Regions from separate parts of the Blautia argi genome, predicted to be linked through region 1. Evidence: predicted binding sites of a transcription regulator. Region 1 holds the regulator's gene; each other region holds the start of a gene.
The links. The regulator NrdR, encoded in region 1, represses ribonucleotide reductase genes. The targets are predictions, from matches to a motif close to CACAANATNTTGTG.

Region 1 (3,288 bases):
CTTTTACGGTTTTTTCAGGTTCATAACCAAGAGCTTTGTATTCCTTTATCAGATAATCGGTGACGCCCTTTGTGTATCCGGTAGGGCTGTCAATGGACAGCAGAGCTTTTAAGTGCTTTAAAATAAAATCAGTATAAGTATTCATAAGTAACCTCCTGTAATGTTGTAAGATTATTGTAGACGCTTCCCTTTCCTGCGTCAAGAAGGGAGCAAATTATATTGACATTTAAAAATAAGTGAAAAAAACAAGAAAACCTGTAGAAAAATTTTGCTTTCCCATATATAATAGATACGATACGGATATATTATAGCCAAGGAGGAAGTTAAACCCATGTATGATATGAAAATTTCTGATTCAGTTGTATTTATTGGCGTAAACGACAAAACCATTGATTTATTTGAAAGCCAGTATAAGGTTCCAAAAGGGGTTTCTTATAACTCTTATGTAATTTTAGATGAAAAAGTAGCAGTTATGGACACAGTAGATAAAAGAGCCACAGAGGAATGGCTGGACAACCTGGACAAAGCTCTGAATGGGCGCAGCGTGGATTATCTTGTTATTTCACACTTAGAGCCGGACCATGCTTCCAATATTCAGCGTCTGGCAGAAAAATACCCGGACATGCAGCTGGTAGGAAATGCGAAAATCTTTTCCATGCTGCCGCAGTTCTTTGACCTGGACTTCTCTGAAAGAAAAGTAGTGGTAAAGGAAGGAGATACCTTAAGTCTGGGAAGCCATACTTTACAGTTCTTTATGGCGCCTATGGTACACTGGCCGGAGGTTATGGTGGAATATGAACAGTCAGAAAAGATTCTCTTTTCCGCAGACGGATTCGGAAAGTTTGGGGCATTAGACGAGGAAGAAGACTGGACAGACGAAGCCAGAAGATATTTTATCAATATTGTAGGAAAATACGGCGCACAGGTACAGGCGCTTCTGAAAAAAGCGGCAACTTTAGATATCCAGACCATCTGCCCGCTGCATGGACCGATTTTAAAAGAAAATCTGGGCTTTTACATTGACAAGTACCTGACCTGGAGCAGCTATGAACCGGAAGAAGAGGGCGTAGTGGTTGCTTATACTTCTATTCACGGAAATACAGCCAAGGCAGCGCAGAAAATGGCAGAAATTCTGGAAAGCAAGGGTGCAAAGGCAGTACGTCTTTTTGATCTGTCAAGAGATGACATGTCCGAAGCTGTTTCCAGTGCATTCCGCTATGACAGGCTGGTAGTTATGGCGCCTACCTATGACGGTGCGCTGTTCCCGGCAATGGAGGATTTCCTGTATCATTTGAAAGTAAAGACATACAGAAAGAGAAGAGCCGGTATTGTGGAAAATGGTTCCTGGGCACCTATGGCAGGAAAGCTGATGAAAGCATACCTGGAAGGCATGAAAGATGTGGAAATCTGCGAACCGGTGGTATCTGTGAAATCTGTGATGAAGGAAGCAGATGTGCAGAACATGGAAGCTCTGGCAGAAGCGCTGCTTGCTTAACAGAGGCGTATACAGAAGACAGGAGGACTTTGTTATGAAATGTCCGTTTTGTGGTCAGGAGAATACAAGAGTTATTGATTCCAGACCTGTGCCGGATAATAACTCTATCCGAAGACGGCGTCAGTGCGACGAGTGCGGGAAGCGCTTTACGACTTACGAAAAGATTGAAACCATTCCGCTGACCGTAATTAAAAAAGATCAGAGCCGGGAGCAGTATGACCGTGCCAAAATACAGGACGGCATTATGCGCGCCTGCTATAAACGTCCTATTTCCGTAAAGACCATTGAGAATCTTATGGACGAAATCGAAACCGAGATTTTCAACCGGGAGGAAAAAGAGGTGCCAAGCACGCTGATTGGCGAGATTGTCATGGACAAGCTAAAAGAACTGGACGCAGTGGCATATGTACGTTTTGCATCGGTATACAGGGAGTTCAAGGACATTGATACCTTTATGGACGAACTGAGAAAAATGATGGAATAAAATTGTGCAAAAAGCCTATTGATAAAGACAGTAAAACTGTATATACTAATTTCAGAAAGACAGGAATGCCTTTTAGCAGATGAGTTGAGTGACGGTTCTGACTCAACGGTAGAATAAAAATTGACCGAGTGATGAAAAAAGCGTGGGGAAAGAATCCTCACGCTTTTTGTCAAAAGAGAGAAAATAATTCCCTCATGTTTCCCAAAAGATACTTGCATTTTTTTCTATTCCGTGTATAAAATAACCTTGACAATTACATAATGAGAGAACTGATATGTAAAAGGAGAGAATCATGAAAAAAGTAAGAAATCTTATTATGTTGCTTTTGGTGATGACCCTTACTCTTGTACTTGGCGGCTGTCAGGACAAAAAGGACGGGGAAAAAGAATCTCAAAATGACAGCAGTTCTCAGGAAACACAGGGGGAGCCGACCATGGGCGGTTCCATAGTAGTAGGGATTCCTCAGGATTTAGAGGATAGTCTTGACCCACACAAATCGGTAGCGGCAGGAACGAAAGAAGTCCTATTCAACATTTACGAAGGTTTGGTAAAACCTGATGAACAGGGAAATTACACAGACGCAGTTGCACAGTCCCATGAAATTTCAGAAGACGGAAGGGTGTATACCTTTGCACTCAGACCGAATGTGAAGTTTCATGACGGAAATACGGTAACTGCAGAAGATGTAAAATATTCCATAGAGCGCTGCGCCGGTATCAGTGAGGGTACGACTCCACTGGTAGCGGCGTTTTCTAATGTGGAAAAGGTAGAGATACCGGATTCCCAGACCATTGCCATTACACTCAAGGAGCCGGATACAGAATTTCTGGCGTATCTGACTGTGGCGATTGTGCCGAAAAATGCCAAAGATTTAGATAAAAATCCGGTGGGGACAGGACCTTTTCACTATGTATCACGCTCACCTCAGGAGAATATTGTGATAGAGAAGTTTGCAGATTACTGGGACAGTGAGCATCAGGCATATCTGGACAAGGTCACCTTTAAGGTGGCAGGGGACAGCAATGCCATTGTAACCGGATTAAAGGGCGGTTCCATTGACATGTACCCGAGAATCAATTCCACGGAGTCTGCACAGTTGGCAGGGGATAAGGAACTGGCGATTTACCAGGGCGGCATGAATCTGATTCAGGCTCTGTACTTAAACAACAAGGAAAAGCCCTTTGATGATGTGAAGGTGCGTCAGGCCATGTGCTATGCTGTGAACCGGCAGGAAGTGCTGGATATGATGGCAAACGGTAAGGGAACCATTATTGGCAGCAGCATGTTCCCGGCTTTTGAGAAATATTAT
Region 2 (3,288 bases), 1.6 Mb from region 1:
GTGGTTAAAAGGGCTGAAAATTTCGGAACAAATCCGGCAATCATAAGAATTACGGCAGCAAGTCCCAGAACACAGCGGTTAATTACCTTTGTAGTTGTAACAATTCCCACATTCTGACTAAAGGTAGCGGTTGGAAGACCGCCAAAAAGAGCGCCGGTAATGTTGCTGATACCATACATTACAATACCACCCTGAAGTTCTTTTGTTTCAGGTTCCCGGTTCATACTGCCCACCGTTGTGGCAGAAAAGTCGCCAATTGCCTGAATGGAGTTGATTCCGAAAAGCACGCCAATGGCAATGCAGGCAGAAGGCTCGAAATTCAGGCCAAAGTGAAGTGGTTTGGGAAGCTGGAAAAATCCTGCGGAAGAAACGTCCGAGAAATTTACCAGTCCAAAGCAGGCTGCCAGAATATAGCCGGCGATAATACCCACTAAAATAGACGCAAGCTTTAAAGTACCTTTGGCAAAATGGTTTAAGCCAATTACCACAGCCAGAGTGAAAAAGGCAACCAGCCAGTTTTTCCAGGAACCGTAGTCCGGGCTGGAAGCGCCGCCTGCCATATATTTTACGGCTGTGGGGTATAGGGATAAACCAATGGTAAATACTACAGTTCCTGTGACAATAGGTGGGAAAAATACCCGGATTTTGCGAATCGTAAAGCCTACGAAAATAGCCACAAGTCCGCCTATCACCTGGGCGCCCAGAATGGTTCCCACGTCATAGGATTCCGCAATGGCCTGCATACTGGGAACATAGGCAAAGCTGATACCCATAATAACAGGAAGCCGGGAACCTAACTGAAAGTTCTTCCCCTTGAAAATAGGAAAGAGTTGAAGCAGGGTACTGATGGCTGATACAAATAATGCTGCCTGGACAAGAATCACTTTATTTCTCTCGTCCAGACCGGCAACATCAGAGATGAGAATTGCCGGAGTGACACAACCTACAATCATGGCAACCACATGCTGCAGAGCCAGAGGCAGGGCCTTGGAAAATGCAGGTATGCCGTCAGATTCAAAAATAGATGCTTTTGTCTGTGACATTTGATATCCTCCTGAGTGTATAAGACATTTTTTTCAATTTTACTTTACACAATTTTTGTCGTGGCGTAAAGAAAAAAATGCAGATACATTGAAAAAAACAGGAGAATATTATATGATAGAGCAGAAAAGGCACGAAAAAAGGGGAAAAAGCTATGAAGAGGAAAAATAATAAGACGCAGAATACGGTTCTGCTGCAGATAGAAACTCAGGCAAATGCTAGATTGATTGCTAAAACAAGCAAAAGCATGCTGGCAATTTTTGCCCGTTATTTTGGATTGGGAGCAGGGTTTTGCCTGTTGATTTGGAGTTTTATTGAAAAACCGGTTTTTCTTACCGGAGTGGAAATCGGAATTGTGCTTTTGCTGGCCAGCTTTCTGATTCCATGGGCTATGGAAATCAGAGCGAAAAAACAGTTGGAGAAACGACTAAATAAGGGCAGTATAAAGCTGGAGTACAAATGGTATGAGGATTTTCTGGAAATTTATTCCAGAGAAGGAGGAAGGGTAAATCTCAGTAAAATTTTCTATACAGATATTCGGGCAATGAAAAAAGTATCCTTTGGGCTGTCTATACAACTGCAGAACAGAGGTGTTTATTATCTGTTTCTGGATAAAGAACAAAAAGAAGAGGTTATAAGGCTTTGGGAAGCAAAGCGGGAGAAGAAAACAAAAGATGCTGTATAAAAACAGATTTGGGACGGCCTGGAAAATGGAGGGCGTAAGAGCTGCCATTTTTCAGGGAAGGCCGGAATTGTTTTGTACAGCAGTTTTTATTTTTAAATACTGAACTAAAAAACTCTAGTATTAATATATGAAGTATGATATGATGACAGAAACACTAGATATAGTATGATGAAAAGGGAGAACGAAGAATGGACAGAGTAGATTGGAGAACATGGTTTTCGGACAATACAAGACTGGAAACTGTATTAGAGAATATAGAAAGAGAATTTCCACAAAAGGAGTATGCATTAGAGCGATTGTTGGAGCGCTTTGCAAGTTTGGCAGGCGACGGCATGACAGAGAATCAGAAGCTGGAACTTCTGATTCGGGCCGCTGTGGAGTTGACAGAGGAAATTGCACCGAAATGGGAATTTATTGGCGCACGGCTTTTGCTGTTCCAATTTCACGAAGAGCTGGAACGGGAAATGAGGCATAGAAAAATTAAGAATTTTTATGAAAAGCTTCAATATCTCACAAAAGAAAAACTATATGGTTCTTATATTCTGGAAAGCTATACCAGAGAACAGGTATTGCAGGCAGAGGCTATGCTGAAGCCGGAGCGGGATAAACTTTTTAATTTTTCAGGATTAAAGCTTTTGCTGGAAAGATATGTAATCCGCAGCAGAGGACATGTTCCGCTGGAAACACCTCAGGAAATGTATCTGGGCATTGCCCTTCATCTTGCCATGAAGGAAAAGCAGGCGCAGGCAAAGGGAAGCAGTCGCATGGAATGGGTACAGCGGTTTTACGACATGCTGAGCAGGCAGGAGGTTACTATGGCAACCCCTACACTTTCCAATGCCAGAAAGCCTTATCACCAGCTTTCCAGTTGCTTTATTGATGCAGTGCCGGACAGTTTGGAGGGTATTTACAGAAGTCTGGACAATTTTGCCCAGGTTAGCAAATTCGGTGGGGGCATGGGCCTGTATTTTGGAAAAGTAAGGGCAAGCGGCAGCAGTATCCGTGGATTTCAGGGAGCAGCAGGCGGTGTGATTCGCTGGCTGCGTTTGGTAAACGATACGGCAGTGGCAGTGGATCAGCTTGGTATGCGGCAGGGAGCTGCTGCTGTTTATCTGGATGCGTGGCACAGAGATTTACCGGAATTTTTACAGATACGAACCAATAACGGAGATGAGAGAATGAAGGCTCATGATATTTTTCCCGCGGTCTGCTATCCGGATTTATTCTGGAAAAAAGCCAGAGAGGATATGGGGCAGATCTGGCATCTCATGTGCCCTCATGAAATTTTTCAGGTTAAGGGCTGGCATCTGGAGGATTTTTATGGGGAAGAATGGGAACACAGGTATGAAGCGTGTGTACGGGACAGCAGAATTGCCAAAAGAAGCATGAGCATTCGCGAACTTGTACGCCTGATTCTGAAATCTGCGGCAGAAACAGGAACGCCCTTTGCCTTTAACCGGGATCTTGTGAATCAGGCAAATCCCAATGGCCATAAGGGGATGATTTACTGTTCCAATCTCTGTACAGAAATTGCGCAAAACCTGTCTTCCATGGAATCTGTA
Region 3 (3,288 bases), 1.2 Mb from region 1:
AGTACCATAAATTGCATACAGATTGCCATCCTCAATCTTGTACTGCTCTACCTTTTTATTGATATACTGCAAAACCTCAAGGGCAAATTTGCCGTCCTCACGGATAGATTTGCCGTTATACAGCTCCTGCAGTTCATTTAAAGCCGTAATGCCAAAGGACGCAGTCATTGGCTTTAAAAGCGGTTTAATCTTATCAGATGGTTTTAAATTTCCGCCGTAAAAGCCGCCTTCACAATAAGCCAGAGGATTGGTGGAGGCCTTCATCTCTCCCAGGTAATCATAGGTACGGATATGCAAATTCCGAATCATTTCCAGATAAAAGTCCAGCACTTCGTAAAAATCCTTGTCCTCTGCCCTTGCCTTTGCCAGAATCATAGGCAGATGCAGGCTGACTGCGCCTACATTAAATCTTCCCACAAACACAGGAACATCCTTGTCGTCAGCAGGAGTCATGCCGCCTCTTTCATACCAGGGGCTTAAAAATGCCCTGCAGCCCATAGGGCTGATAACCTTTCCGTATCTCTTATACATACTGGAAATATAACCCTTGCCACTTAAAGACAACCAGTCCGGATACATGGTCTTTGCAGAGCAGGAAATACCTGCCTCAAATACATCTTCCCCTTCTTTGCCTTCTCCGTGAATATTCTCATCATAAAGGAATACGATTTTCGGAAACAGCACCGGTTTTTTATGTCCTTCTCTTCCCTGACCGCCCTTGTGAACCTCCAGAAGAGAAATGCTGCACATTTTCTCAAATTTCTTCATACCCAGACCCAGAGTTACGGTTACAAAAGGATAATCTCCTCTGGAAGAGCCTACGGTGTTTAACTTATATTCAATGCCCTGCCATCCCTGATCAAAATCTCTCTTTACCTTATCCACAGCATACTGCTCTGCTCTCTCCTCAGCCAGAGCCCAGTCTGGATCCACGTAGGAAAGAAATTCTTCTTTGTATTTTACATAACTTTTCTCCGCATAGGGTGCCAGAATCTTGTCCACCTCAGGCACAGTAAAGCCGCCGTACTGCTGGGCAGCAGTACTTAAAATGATATCGCCCATAACGTCAAAAGCCGTATCCAGGGTTTTTGGCTCATTGTACCACACATTTCCCATTTCAAATCCGCCCTTTAACACATTTGCCACATCAAAAAGACAGCAGTTCATGGTATCCAGTCTTGCAGACTGGTCATGGATATAAATATAGCCGTCCTTACATGCCTGCAGCTCATTACGTGTCATAAAGAACTTCCGATACAGCTCTTTATTCAGCTCATTAAAAATCAGGCTGCGTTTTGTGGCAACCAGGGCGCTATCTGTATTGGCATTGCTCTTATCCCCGATATAACGGATAGACTGACTTTTTGTATACACCTCATCCATCATATGAATAAAATCATGCTTATAGTTCCGATAATCTCTGTAGCTCTTGGCAACAGACGGATTGACTCTTTCCAAAGCTCCCTCCACAATATTGTGCATATCCTGAATGGAGATTTCCTCTTTCTCAAGAGAACCTGCCTTCTCCTGGGCATAGCTGCAGATAAACTCCACCTCGTCCTCTTTAAACTTATACATAATTCTGGAGGCGGACTTATTCACTGCCCTGACGATTTTCTGAACGTCAAAATCCTCTTTCGTACCGTCTTTCTTAACTACATACATCATCACTTTCACCTCATACATTTTAAAACACTATATCTGGTATAGCATAATATTTTTCACTTTTCTGCTTCACAACATTTTGTATTCCACAGTATATCACTTTTCACACAGGAAAGAAAGTGGGAATATTGCACAATTCTGTACTAATATCCTCCACTTTCTTCATTTAAGCCTGTATTCAACATACTTCGACAAGTTTCTTTCCCGGAAAAAATTTTTTCCGCTGCCGGTTTTTTCCCGGTTTTCCTTTTATGGAAACCGATTTTGAAAAGAGCATTATTGAAGTTGCACAATTTTATTTTTGTCAAGTGTTTCTTTCCATTTATCCGTCTTTTCTCCCCTGCTATCTGGTGACATTTTTCAGCCACTTATACGTTCTGTAGCGATATACAGAAAATGGAATCTTAATAATTTCATCACTGCACAGCAGAATATAAATCCAAGGCATGGGGATTCCAATGACAAATGCTCCAATGGCTGCTCCTGCAATGGAACACAGCCACATAACACTCACATCTAAAATAAGCCCAAACCTGGTATCTCCCCCTGCACGGAAAATTCCCACAATCATAGTTGTATTGACTGACTGTCCCACAACGTAATAGGACATAATCAGCATCATTGCAGTGAGATAGCTCTTTGCCAGAGGGGTCAGATTCAACAGGCTTCTTACCAGAGGAGAGATGCACAGTATCAGAAGTCCGCCTCCGATTCCGCAAATAACGGCAATCTTTACAAAACGCTTTCCATACTGTCTTGCCAGCTCCTCTTTCTTTTCTCCGATAGCTTTTCCAATCATAATAGCCGCTGCATTGGAAATTCCGAATCCGATGACCATAGAGAGCTGTCTGCATACCTGAGCGACTGAATGTGCCGCTACCACAGAACTTCCCAGATGTCCCACAATAGCAGAAATCGCCGCCATACCTGCACCCCAAGCAAGCTCATTCAAAAGCACGGGAAAGGCATAGGTAAAAAAGTCCTTTCCCAAAGCTTTGTCTTTTACAAACAAATCCTTTATGTGAATTTTTACCACATCATTCATCTTCACTGCATAGAAGACCACAATCAGTACCTCGATAACCCTTGCAAGCAAAGTTCCAAGGGCTGCTCCTGCTGCTCCCATGGCAGGCACACCCAAAAGGCCGAAGATGAAAATGGCATTAAAAATCACATTGGCAACAAGGGAAGTCCCGTATACCACAGTAGCAATCACTACCTTCTCCACACTGCGGATAATATTCAGATACACATTGGTAAAAGCAGACAGCATATAAGAAAATGCCACAATTCTCAGATAGCTGATTCCTGCCTCAATGACTGCCTTGTCTGCAGTAAAAATCCGCATCAGAAGCCCCGGAAAGGCCAGCGCCGCCACAGTAAACACCGCCGCTCCTAAAAGAGAAATCCGAAAAGACATTCCCATAACTTTTTCAATGGTTCTGGTATCCTTTTTTCCCCAGTACTGTGCAGTCAGCACACAGGCTCCAGAGGTCAGTCCGAAAAATAAAAGGGACAGGATAAAATACACCTGATTTGCCAGAGAAACCCCGGAAAGGGCTGTTTCTCCTACTTTTCCCAGCATAATAACGTCCGTAGAGGTAACGCCTACGTTAATCAGGT

Region 2: a site for NrdR is predicted at 1,879-1,892, ahead of DQQ01_RS04685 (ribonucleoside-diphosphate reductase subunit alpha). Genes of this name have one in related genera too.
Region 3: a site for NrdR is predicted at 1,694-1,707, ahead of nrdD (anaerobic ribonucleoside-triphosphate reductase). Genes of this name have one in related genera too.

What each region holds. Positions count from the first base shown of each region.
Region 1 covers NZ_CP030280.1:2,683,479-2,686,766, reverse strand. The annotation lists gene DQQ01_RS13095 (M42 family metallopeptidase) at 1-145, opposite strand, end outside; gene DQQ01_RS13090 (FprA family A-type flavoprotein) at 332-1,495, shown strand; gene nrdR (transcriptional regulator NrdR) at 1,530-1,979, shown strand; gene DQQ01_RS13080 (ABC transporter substrate-binding protein) at 2,272-3,288, shown strand, end outside.
Region 2 covers NZ_CP030280.1:942,223-945,510, forward strand. The annotation lists gene DQQ01_RS04675 (uracil-xanthine permease family protein) at 1-1,043, opposite strand, end outside; gene DQQ01_RS04680 (hypothetical protein) at 1,196-1,726, shown strand; gene DQQ01_RS04685 (ribonucleoside-diphosphate reductase subunit alpha) at 1,915-3,288, shown strand, end outside.
Region 3 covers NZ_CP030280.1:562,393-565,680, reverse strand. The annotation lists gene nrdD (anaerobic ribonucleoside-triphosphate reductase) at 1-1,668, opposite strand, end outside; gene DQQ01_RS02925 (MATE family efflux transporter) at 2,009-3,288, opposite strand, start outside.